DNA from 3 places in the Alkalibaculum bacchi genome. Region 2 is predicted to be linked to each of the others. Evidence: riboswitches for the same ligand, from Rfam matches in the RefSeq annotation. Region 2 holds a riboswitch; each other region holds the start of a gene.
What was found. Region 2 has a riboswitch for thiamine pyrophosphate ahead of thiW (energy coupling factor transporter S component ThiW). Riboswitches for the same ligand answer to the same signal wherever they lie in the genome.

Region 1: another riboswitch for thiamine pyrophosphate. It lies ahead of thiC (phosphomethylpyrimidine synthase ThiC); the one in region 2 lies ahead of thiW (energy coupling factor transporter S component ThiW).
Region 3: another riboswitch for thiamine pyrophosphate. It lies ahead of thiT (energy-coupled thiamine transporter ThiT); the one in region 2 lies ahead of thiW (energy coupling factor transporter S component ThiW).

The regions. Positions count from the first base shown of each region.
Region 1 covers NZ_QNRX01000007.1:64,140-68,433, forward strand. The annotation lists gene thiM (hydroxyethylthiazole kinase) at 1-201, opposite strand, end outside; gene thiW (energy coupling factor transporter S component ThiW) at 194-724, opposite strand; gene thiC (phosphomethylpyrimidine synthase ThiC) at 724-2,025, opposite strand; TPP riboswitch at 2,212-2,309, opposite strand; cyclic di-GMP riboswitch class I at 2,450-2,532, shown strand; gene DES36_RS15295 (hypothetical protein) at 2,672-2,794, shown strand; gene adhE (bifunctional acetaldehyde-CoA/alcohol dehydrogenase) at 3,040-4,294, opposite strand, start outside.
Region 2 covers NZ_QNRX01000016.1:13,694-17,987, forward strand. The annotation lists gene DES36_RS11335 (sodium:solute symporter family transporter) at 172-1,608, opposite strand; gene thiW (energy coupling factor transporter S component ThiW) at 1,768-2,268, opposite strand; TPP riboswitch at 2,343-2,454, opposite strand; gene bioB (biotin synthase BioB) at 3,074-4,024, opposite strand.
Region 3 covers NZ_QNRX01000010.1:5,761-10,054, forward strand. The annotation lists gene DES36_RS08420 (phenylacetate--CoA ligase family protein) at 1-982, shown strand, start outside; gene DES36_RS08425 (ACT domain-containing protein) at 987-1,412, shown strand; gene thiT (energy-coupled thiamine transporter ThiT) at 1,695-2,318, opposite strand; TPP riboswitch at 2,350-2,438, opposite strand; gene DES36_RS08435 (NAD(+)/NADH kinase) at 2,499-3,488, opposite strand; gene DES36_RS08440 (DegV family protein) at 3,518-4,294, opposite strand, start outside.

The DNA of each region.
Region 1 (4,294 bases), on a different contig from region 2:
CTGGTTTAGTGTTCCGATATTAATATTTAATCCACCGCAAATCCTTGTAATATCCTCTACCTCATCAATATCATCTGCCATGATAGGCGAACCACCACAAGCAATAAGGATATTTGCACAATCATTAACCGTTACATAGTTTGTAATATTGTGAACCAAAGGAGAAGTTCTTTTTACATTTTCAAGAATTTCTCTAAGCATTATGAATCCCCCCCTCCTCTTGAGTCATTGTCTTGTGTAGTCCTGTTTTCTTTAAAGAACTTAAGAGAATTGCAGAAAAAAAGGCACCACCTACTGTTGAGATCAGAAACGGTACAATATAAGCATAAAAAGCAATATCTCCAGCACTTTTACCCATTAAAAGTATGGCAACAGGGTAAGCACTCAATCCTCCAAGTATAGACGTACCAAAGGCTTCAGCAATCAAAGTTAAGGATATGTTTTTTGTTTTGTAGTATACAATTCCGCACAGCAAAGCGCCAAACATACTTCCTGGAAAAGCCATAAGGCTACCGAGTCCAAGAAGATTCCGAAGGAAACTTGCTACAAAAGCTACGCCTACACCATACCAAGGTCCTAATATTACAGCACAGATAATATTTACCATATGCTGAATAGGAGCACATTTACTTCCAAATACGGGAAAAGAGAATAAGCTACCAACAATGGCAATGGTACATAAAATTCCAGCAATAGACAATTTTTTTATTTCATTATTTTTCATTATAAAAACTCAACCTTTTCACCTTTTAAAACCTTATTCGTTGTTCTCATAGCGCACATTTTTCCGCACATAGAACAACTTTCATCGTCAGAAGGAGGCGTGCTTTCGAAATACTCTCTTGCCTTTTTACCATCTATAGCAAGGGAAAACATCTCTTCCCAATCAATTCGTCGCCTTGCATCGCTCATTTTATTATCCCACTCACGTGCATTTGGTATTCCCTTTGCAATATCAGCTGCATGAGCAGCAATTTTTGATGCAATAATTCCTTCTTTCACATCTCCTAAATCTGGTAAGCGCAAATGCTCTGCAGGTGTTACATAACACAAGAAATCCGCTCCATGAGATGCCGCAATTGCACTACCAATAGCTGATGTAATATGATCATATCCAGGTGCTATATCTGTAACGATTGGTCCTAAAACATAAAATGGCGCCCCATAACAAAGCCTTTTTTGAAGAGCCATATTTGCTGCAATTTCATTCATTGCCATATGACCTGGTCCTTCTACCATAACTTGAACATCTCTCTCCCAAGCTCGCTTTGTTAAGCTTCCTAGTTCGATTAATTCACTAATTTGTCCAGCATCTGTACTATCGTTAATGCTTCCTGGTCTTAATGCATCTCCTAAACTAATGGTTACATCGTACTGTCTAAGGATCACTAAAATGTCATCGTAATATTCGTAAAAAGGATTTTCATTACCTGTCATTTCCATCCAAGCAAAAATCAAAGAACCACCACGAGAGACGATATTGGTCAATCTGTTTGTGCGCTTAAAACTTTCAACTGCCTTTTTATTGATACCTGCATGTATTGTCATAAAATCTACACCCTGCTTTGCATGAGCTTCAATGACCTTTAGAAAATCTGTAGCAGATATTTTTGCGAGATCTTTTTCAAGATAGCCTATGGCGTCATACATAGGTACAGTACCAATCATCGCCTTGGAATAAGAGATGAGTTGTTGTCGAAAAGTATTGGTTTTGCCGTAATTACTTAAATCCATAATCGCTTCTGCACCTAAATCTATGGCCATTTTTACCTTTTGCATCTCTTGTGTGTGATCAATACAATCTCCAGATACCCCTAAATTTACATTAATTTTAGTTCTTAGTCCTTCTCCAATTCCTTCTGGGCTTAAAGATTTGTGATTTGAGTTCGCTGGTATTGCTATCCTACCATATGCCACTAAGTCTCTAAGCTTCTCCTCTGAGAATTGTTCTTTTTTTGCGACTACCTTCATTTCTTCTGTAATAATACCTTTTTTAGCTGCTTCCATTTGAGTTTTGTAAGACATCTTGATTCTCCTTAACTTTATTTAAATGCAGTTAGGATACCTCATAAGAAAACATCGATTTTGTTGTGTATGACAATTGACGTTTTTACTCGCTCTGCAACCTCGACAGTCACTTCGTCGCGACCTTGTTACACGAAAAAAGGTGCTTCCCAGAGGGCAAGCACCAAATATGTACACAAACAACACATATCAATGTATATTGCTTCCCTACGACGGTATTAACCGACAGGTTCAAAGGGTCAGGCTAAAAGCCTTCTCAACATTAAGTCCCCCTGCAAATATACCTTATAATAACTCTTCTAGATAAAATTGTCAACCCCAACGTAATTTTTGTCTTTTCTACATTATACTATCAATTCTATAAATAGAAAATTGTTGAATTTATTCAATATTTGTGATAATCTATATTAAATAAATAACTTTTCAACGTTAATGGCAAACCCTTCGAAAGATGGGGACGCAAAGCCAAGGGCCTTTCACTTGTGTGAATGGCAGCCGGTTACCAAAAGAGGAGTATTGAAATGTAATCATACCCCTAATTTTGTTGGGGGTATTTTTTATTTTTGCGATAGCAAAATAAATTATATTAAAAAATACCATCAACTATACTCCTAAAGAAAAACTATTACTAAAGGAGAAATGTATAATGGAAAGAAAATGGGAATTTGTAATACTACTTAAAACAATTTTTAATTTGATTACTAAAGGTACTTTATTTCCAGAAGGTACATTATTTGAGATTGATGAGTTATTCCAAAACGAAGAGTAAAAGTAATTCTAACAAAAATCGGGATCATATTAAAATATAATCCCGATTCTTCTAAAAAGTAATGATACCTGTCAGAAAGCTATCTACTTTATCACCATATTGCGTATTATAGTCTATCCATATTTCACAGTGCCCACCATCTTCTACGGTCTAAATATACTTACTATTTTTCTTTTTTCATATTTTTTTACCCTCATACGCTTAAAAGACGCTAGGTATTTAACCTAGCGTCTTTTAGATATGTTTTATTTAAATGATTGAATATATAATTCTTTAAGTTCGCTGATGAGTGGGTATCTTGGGTTTGCACCTGTACATTGATCATCAAATGCTTGTTCAGCCATTGCATCAACTTTAGCCATGAATTCTTTTTCGTCTACTCCGAATTCTTTAATAGACTTAGGAATATTGATAGTTGCTTTTAATTCTTCTATTTTTGCTACTAAACCATCAAATTTTTCTTGATCGGTCTTGCCTGATATTCCTACATATGCAGCAACTTCAGCATAGCGTTTTAATGCTTGAGGATACTTGTATTGAGAGAAAGTAGCCATTTTTGGAGCTTCTGTAGCATTGTATTTCATAACATTTGTCATCAATAATGCATTTGCAATACCATGTGGTACATGGAAGTTTGCTCCTAGTTTATGTGCTAAAGAGTGGTTAATACCTAGGAATGCATTAGAGAAGGCAAGAGCTGCAAGAGTAGATGCATTAGACATTTTTTCACGAGCTTCTACATCTTCTGCGCCATATTTGTATGCTCTTGGTAAATATTCAAAAACTAGTTTTGCTGCTGTTAAAGCAAATCCATTTGTGTAGTCAGTAGCAAATGTTGAAACATAAGCTTCTATTGCATGAGTTAATACGTCAATACCAGAAGCTGCTGTTAAGCCTTTTGGTTGGTTCATCATATTGTCAGCATCACTTATTGCGATTGTTGGTAATATATTATAATCAGCTAGTGAGTATTTAATTTGTGTTTGTTCATCAGTAATAATAGCAAATGGAGTTACTTCAGAACCAGTACCTGATGTTGTTGCGATACAAATCAGGATAGCTTTTTCGCCCATCTTAGGGAATGTGTATACTCTCTTTCTAATATCCATAAATCTCATTGCTAAATCAGTAAATTCAGCTTCTGGATGTTCGTACATAATCCACATAATCTTAGCAGCATCCATAGCAGAACCTCCACCGATTGCAATAATACAATCTGGTTCAAAAGCTCTCATAGCTGCAACACCTTTGTTTGCAGTCGCTAAAGTTGGATCTGGAGCTACATCGTAGAATGTAGTATGAGTAATGCCATAGTCATCTAATTGATCTGTAACTGCTTTAGTGGCGCCACTCTTATATAAGAATGTATCTGTTACAATAAATACCTTTTTAGAGCTGTATACATCTTTTAATTCAGCAAGGGCTACAGGTGTAGAACCTTTCTTGAAGTAAACCTTTTCAGGAGTTCTTAACCAAAGCATATTTTCTCTCCTCTCAGCG
Region 2 (4,294 bases):
GTCCCTTGAATTAGTACGTCTGATTTTTGGATTGCTGACTAAAAATCAGATCTACTCCAAGGATAAAGTTAGAGACATCCAATAAAATATTTTTCTCTCCTAAACCTATTTTTATTGAAAACCATAGGTTCTATTAAAATTACTCTTTTTTAAAAGTTATGTTTGATTTATTTAAAAATCTCTTCTTGACATATTACTAGATTGCTTAATATTATTTGACATAATACCGGTCAATCTTTTATTATTAGCAATATTGCCTATTACACATATAAAGACTGAAACAAGAACTGGTAATGAAAATGCTATTAATAGTTTATCTGCAATAAAGAAGGGAATACCTGAAACCACTCCCAGTACTGCTGCCAGTAAGGCAACTTCTTCTGTTAGTTTAGGGTTAAAGAGCCCATAGAAGAGGGGGAAGAATACTCCTACACATATTAAATCTGCTACGAAGAATAGATAAAGAACACTAAAACCCTTTGATGCAATTAAGACTGCTGGTATCATTAGTAGCACTGTAATGATCCTTGCAAATTTTAAGGGAGACTCCATTTTAATGTTTTTAAATAACTTCTGGCTGTCAATTGTAATTGTAGCTACCGTCGCATTTAAAAGTGTATCTACTGTACTCATTACTAACACTAGGGCCAATATAAAAACACCTAATATTAAGCCATTGGGAAACAGTTCATAAACTAAGGAAAATAGTGCAACTGATGGACTTTCAGAGACTTCCATACCTGTGGAAACTATTCCTAAAAACCCTGATACAAACATTATAGGTAAAACAAGCAATATGCATGTGATTAAAGACTTTCTTAAGGTTGCATTATCTTTTCCAGCATAAACCCTCTGCCAATATCCCTGATGAAATAAGTTTGAGGCAAATACTGCTATACAAAGAGTTAAACCATATTCAATTCCCCCAATATTTTTAAAATTCAGCAAGTCAGGTGCATTTAATCTAGTTTGTCTTATTATTTCTCCATATCCTCCACCATAATATCCAACACCCCACACTACTACTATTAGTAGGACCCCTATTAGAACCATTTGGATCATATCAGTGAACATAGATGCTCTAAGTCCACCATAGGCCGTATAGATCAGGGTCCCTAGACCTATTAACATTGCTGTATAAAACAGGGGGACTCCTGATAGCTGGTAGGCTACTAAACCTATGGCAGTGAGTTCAGCTACCAGATGAACAAACATATAAAATAGTGATAATAAGACTGTTAAAAGATGCATTTTTGCCCCATATCTTTTTTGAGCAAAATCATTTAAGGTACTTCCCTCTGGGAGATAGGACTTGATTTTAGGTCCTATAACAAGGAAGGCTATATACAAACTTGCTACACCAATTCCATAGCCAATAATGGTTGTAATTCCTCCTATTGATCCAGCTTCTGGGGGCGTAAATAAAATAAAGACCCCTAAAAAGGATGCTAGAAAGGTAGCAGATAATATCCCTCTTCCCGTACTTCCTCTGGCTGTTAAAAAATCATCTGTACTTCCTAACCTACCACTACTATAGACTATACCAATAATTGTAAAGCTAATGACTGTAATACTCAATAAAAACATTACTGTAAAAGTCGAAATCATCTTTGGCCTCCAAAATTTTATATTATAGTTTCCTATCTAAAAATATTTAATAGCTCTTCTGTTGCCTTCTTTATATCTTTTTCCCCTAAAATTGCCGAAACTACAGCCAAGGAATATCCAGTCGATCATTAATTATTAGAGGTATATCATATTTTTTAGTTATTTCCTGTATTCCATGTTTGCTCTAATAAAATCAATTTTCATAAGTGCCTTAAAGATAATCCATCCCGTAATAACACCAACAACTGAACTGAGAATAAAGGGACCTACATAGAAAAATAGTGCCATTTCCTTACCCATTAGATATTTTGCAACAGGGTAGGACACCAGTGCACCAAGTATACCAGTGCCAAAGATTTCTCCTAGGGCTGCATAAATGAGACTTTTTCCCTTTTTAAACAATAGACCTGCAAGAAGTACCCCTATCATACTTCCAGGAAAGGCTAGTAATGAGCCGGTACCCAATAGATTTCTTAATAAAGAAATTGCAAAGGCTACTCCAACACCATAGGCAGGTCCAAAAAATACCGCAGTTAAGAGATTTATCCCATGTTGTACTGGAAAAGCCTTGGCCATCCCTATAGGTAGGTAAATAATATGGGAGCTCACTACCCCTACTGCTGTAAGTAAAGACACTGCTGTAAGTTTTTTTAGTTCCAAGATTCATCCTCCTTTAAATAAAAAAGCACAGACCTGAGTGTAGAGTCTGTGCTTTTTTTATATTGAAAATTATACCTCAATATAATACACTTCCCTACGCTAGTATTATCTAGATCAGGTTAAGGGATCAAAGACATTAAAGGGTCTTTTTCTCAGCTGACCTATTCAGCTCTCCCAGTGATTAATTATTATTATATTTTATAATTGCATGATAACATATTGAGCCTAAACTTCAAACTTCAATGATAAATATTAATAACTTACAATTTCCTTAAAGCTTTTCCATATTTGCAAAATAAAATCCCATATGAGTTTCAATCATAATTCCATTTGTATCATTTATGTGCTGGATTTGTACAATTACCAGAAGTGTATATTGTTTTAATATATTTGCATATCACATTTTCAGTAAGGCTTTCTATATTTCCACTTTCTTTAAGTTCCTTATCAAAAGCTTCTATACGCTTATTATTCTCTTCAGTAGACTCCTGTAATTGGTCTTTTATCTCTATAAAATACTCTCTTGAAATCTTGCTAAACTTATAATTTTCAAATTCTATTCTTTTCTTATTTGAAAGTTCATCATTTTTATCATAGAGTTTTTTCTGTTCCTGTAGAAGTCTTTCCCTTTCTGTCTTGTCTGTATGGAATCGATCTTTAAAAATTTCAAAAACATCGCCTACGGGGACAGTCCCCCTATACAGTAGAGTGATGTAGTAAATGGGTTGAGTTATAAAAAATCACTCTACATTCCAAGGATTCATCTAAGATGATTTCATTTTCTTCATATAATAATGGGCCATAATCAAATATCAAACCCCATCTGCACTATCATTTCCTTATCTTCACTAATATTATGGCCAGAAGTTGTTAATAAATCTCCTGTTATAGTGGCATTAGCACCTGCACGAAAGGCACTCTTTCCAGAATCTTTCATCAGGCTTCTCCCAGCTGCTAATCTAATACTAGCTGTTGGATTTATAAAACGAAATATAGCTATGGTTCTTAATATCTCATCTTCTGTTAGTGGTTCAAGCAATTCAAAGGGTGTGCCTTTAATTGGCATTAAAACATTAATAGGAATAGACTGTACTTCAAGTTCTGCTAAGCTAATAGCCATATCTAAACGATCTTGGAATGTCTCACCCATTCCAATAATACCACCAGAGCAGACCCTTAATCCTATCTTCTGAGCTCCCCTTATAACACTAATCTTATCCTCATAACTATGGGTAGTGCAAATATTATTGAAGTTTCTTATTGAAGTTTCAATATTTTGGTGATACATAGAAACACCATTTTCCTTAAGAGCAAGCAGTGCCTGATCAGAAAGTATGCCATGGGATGCACATAAATCAATCTTACATTCTTCATGCATCATTTTATAAGCCAAACAAACTTCTTTTAATTCTTTTTCGTTTAAATCACGACCGGCTGTTACAATAGAATAACGGTGCACCTTTTTATCAGCATGTTTCTTGCAATCAGCTAGAATCTCTTGCCTATGTAGCAAACTATATTCCTTGGCATCCGTATGAAAATGAGAACTTTGAGAACAAAACTTGCAATCTTCACTGCATCTGCCACCTTTGCCATTAATAATAGAACATAGGTCAATACTATTACCACACAATTCTTCCCGAATATTATCCGCCCCTCGGCAAAGGTCTTTCAAAGAAATAGTCCTAAAGAAACTTAAATCATCTCCCCGTATTAACCTTCTCCCCTCAATTATTTCCTGTACCAATCCTTGTATTTCCATATTACCTTCTCCCTTGTTGTTATGTTTTTTATGTTTAAGATATTAGATATTGATTGCCTTTGTATGATTATAGCTTATAAAAAAATGATTGTAAACTAATTTTAAAATATAGGTTTACAATCACGTTTTACCAGCTCACTTTTGCTATTTACATTTTTTGCTATAATTTTTACTTAATGGGAGTTTAAGGGACGGGACTTTTCAAGTCACAGGATTAGAGTCAGCTTTTTATGACCCAAAATTCCACGTTCCACGTGAAGGATG
Region 3 (4,294 bases), on a different contig from region 2:
TTGGGCTGAACTATGTGCACGTGCTTTTGTAGCTGCAGGCGCTGACTCCAATTCAGTAGTGCAGGTCTCTTATGGGTATGGCTTATTCACAGGTGGACTTGGGATTCATTATGGTGCAGAAAAGCTTGGTGCATCTGTTATACCTATGTCTGGCGGTAATACAGAAAGACAAATTATGCTTATGAAGGATTTTCACAGCACCTTGCTAGCTTGTACTCCTTCTTACGCCATATATTTAGCAGAAGCCATCGAACAATATGGCATTGATCCTGGAGAGATCAAACTAAAATCAGGTATATTTGGCGCAGAGCCTTGGTCTGAAAATATGAGAAAAAAGATTGAAGAAAGACTTCATATTTCTGCTCATGATATTTACGGATTATCGGAAATCATGGGACCTGGAGTAGCCATCGAATGCCAATGCAAAAACGGCATGCATATTTGGGAAGATCACTTTCTTCCAGAAATTATTGATCCAAACACTTTAGAGCCATTACCATATGGGGCACCTGGAGAGCTCGTATTTACTACTTTGACAAAGGAAGGCATTCCAGTTCTGCGCTATAGGACGAGAGACCTTTCTGTTTTACATAAAGAAGTATGTGAATGTGGCAGAACTCACGTCCGAATGGAAAGAGTATCCGGAAGAAGTGATGATATGCTCATCATTCGAGGGGTAAATGTATTCCCATCTCAAATCGAAAGTGTTTTAATGGAATTTGGTAATGTAGAACCACATTACTTGCTTATCGTCACTAGAGAAGGTACTTTAGATAATCTAGAGATACAAATAGAACTTTCTGAGGAATTATTCTCAGATCGAATTAGCAATCTAGAAGAATTAGAACGCAAGATAAAACAAAAAATCCACTCTGTTTTACAGATAAGTGCTAAAATCAGGTTAGTAGAACCTAAGAGCATACCAAGAAGTGAAGGAAAAGCAAAACGTGTAATTGATAAACGAAATCTACAAGGGGAGTGATAAAATGATTAAACAAGTTTCTGTATTTTTAGAAAATAAGAAAGGTCGTCTCTCAGAAGCCTTAGAAATTCTTCATAAAAATGATATTAATCTCCGCTCTTTGACCATCGCCGAGACTACAGACTATGGCATTTTGAGATTGATTCCTAACAAACCAGAACAAGCAGCAGAAAAACTAAAAGAGGCTGGCTTTGTAGTAAATCAGACTAAAGTTTTAGCTATTGAAGTAAATGATAGTCCAGGATCTATGCTCACTGTTATCAAAGGCCTCTCTATGTCTGATATTGATATAGAATACTCTTATTGTTGTTTACCGGTACATGAACACAAAGTAGTAATCATCCTAAAAGTATCCGACAGCGAAAAAGCCATAGAGCTATTACGCCAAAGCTCCTGCGCAAAGTTGATAGAAGCAGAAGCCTTCGCATAAAATTGCCTTCGGCAATTTAGCTATCAGCAACCAGTCACTAGTCACTAGCATTAGGGGATTCCTTTGGGGTCACAGATCCTTCGCTAACGCTCTAGGATGACTCGGCAGTAGCTAGGGTCAAAAGTAGAATATTCTAGATGTATAACAAAGGGGGTGATCGAAGATCACCCCATCTTACTCTCGCCTATAGGCGAGAGTTTTGTTGTTTTTCCGCTTTCAGTATTCCGCTTTCAGCATTCCGCTTTCAGCTTTTATGGTTTTGCTGACCACCTGACCACCTTGTCACCTGACCACCTTATTCTTCACCTCATTAATTGCATTTCTCACCGTAGGTATCGCTAATAGTATACACGTTAATAAGGCTTCTGCCCCCATATAAGAACCATTGTAGATGGTAGAGTACATAAATGCCCCTTGCCCTTCTGGTGCATAGGATGCAAAGAAGATGACACCTGATAATACACTGCACACAAGTCTTCCAAGAACACCTAAGAGATACGTAGGTATAATGCCCCGTTTTGCAAGTACTGCCCCCATGCCTAAAGAGCCAAACGCTAAGAGATAGTCCATCAGCATTTGAACTGGATGAATAACATAAGGATTAATTAAAAGATCTAGTAATCCAAATGCAACTCCAGCTAATATTCCTTGTCGCACACCAAAGTAATATCCAATCATTACAATAAACAACATTGAAAAAGGCGTAATAGAACCTCCTTGTGGCATGCGAAATAAAGTAATCTGGTTGAGTACATAAGCTACAGCTACAGCAATTGCAGAATATGTAAGGGCCTTTATATTATTATCCCCCTTTTTACTTAGCTTAAAAATAAGTGCAAAAGCAAGTACGATGAGTACTACTACAAAAATTTGACCTTGCATAGACTCAAAAAAACTTTGTAACATAAAAAAACCTCCTATTTTTTCGCTTGGAGGTATTGACTAAAAACCGCTTCCCTACGCCAGCATTATCTGGATCAGGTCCAAAGGGTTAATCTCAGCCAAAAGGCTCCCCTAGCGAAAAACTATTTATATATTTTTATTTATTATAAACTTACTCATCTAATATGTCAATGTTCAATTTGTTTATACAAAGAATTTGCGTTTCAATCCATATTCTAAAGCAGCTTCTACATCAATCCTTAAAGGACCCTTTCTTCGAATAACAAAGCCAAGAAGCTCTCCACTTTCAAAAGGTAGAATTCTTTCACCATCTAAGGCAATGGTACCCTTTTGAGTAGGCTTAGACACATACATTTGATTTAACTCCATCTTTGAAGGGGTTTCACATTCTACAGTAGTCATTTTTCCAGCAGTAAAAGGAGCCAATACCTTTTTGCGACCACAATGTAGTCGAGTGCGATATCCAAAATCATCCGAATAAGTTGAGAGTGCTTGAACACCGATAATAGAAGAAAATCCTATTGAAGCAGGATGTGATCTAGAAACAATTAGTTCTGAAATATCCTTTATATTTTCTATTGCTCTATTTCCTACAAATATTTGATTGGTAATAGCTACATCAATTAAGGCGTAGTCAATAATTTCTCCATTTTTGTAGACTTCAATAATCTTATCGTGAATAATATAATCATCTTGCATACCGTATTCGCATAAAATTGCTGCAGCCATTCCTACTGTAGTACCTTCATAAAATCGTGGATAAACATTATTGGTTCCAGTAGATATGGGAATAATAGGTATATTAGAATTTTTTGCTGCAACTAATCTATTGGTCCCATCCCCACCTAGTATAATGATACAATGGACTCCTAGTTTTATAAACTCATTTGTCGCTTGTATTGTATCTTCATATGTACCCATTATTCTAAAGTCTAGTATCTCTACATCTGCCTTTAAATCTCCATTTAGCTCCAAACTCGATTTTGCATTGGATCCCATCTCGCTATTGTCTGGCATTATAAATATTTTTTCTACTCCTAAATCTTGAGCGCCTAGAATCATTCTCTCCATAAGGTTGACTTTTTCGTGATTACTGATTGTAGTAGCATAGGAGTATAGTCTTCGAACGTCTTTTCCTGAATTTGGATTCGCAATTATACCAATGCTCTTCAAAATATCATCTCCGTATATTCACTTTCGTACTATTCATCAACATAAGACATAGCAATAGCTCCTGGTCCTGCATGTGTTCCAACTACAGCACCTACAATGGATTCAACGATATAATTTGCATCATATTCTTCTACTAATATCTTTTTTAAATCTTCTAAGTATTCTGTCGCTCCTGTATGAAGCATATATACAGGCTTATCTTTGAGGCTTACTCTATTTTTAGACAAATAATTTCGCACCCAATTTAATGCCTTTTTTTTCCCTCTTACTTTATCTTTTGCTACAAGTTCTCCGTTAGAAAAAGTCAATATGGGTTTTATGTTTAGCATACTACCTAAGAGAGCTTGGCTTGATGATAATCTCCCACCCTTTTTTAAGTACTCTAATGTGTCTACAATCATAAGAGTCTCGTTCTTAGGAATCATATCATTTATTTTATTGACAATTTCTTTTCTGCTCTTCCCTTCTTTAGCCATCTTAGCAGCATAGTGAACCATCAGAGCCTCTCCTAATGTTACCATTTTTGAATCAATAATGCTAATTTTATCGCTATCTAGAGTATTTTTTGCTATCATCGCTGAATTATACGTTCCACTCATACTTGAGGACATGAAAATACCAATAACTTCATCTCCAGAATGAATGATAGATTTAAAAATATCTATAAACTCAGCTGGAGTTACCTGAGAAGTGCTGGGAATGCCATCAAAGGATTCAAGCTTTTCATAAAATTGACTAGGGGATATTTCTTCACGATCTCTATAGGATTCTAATCCAAAATGGACAGTCAAAGGTACAACCTTTAT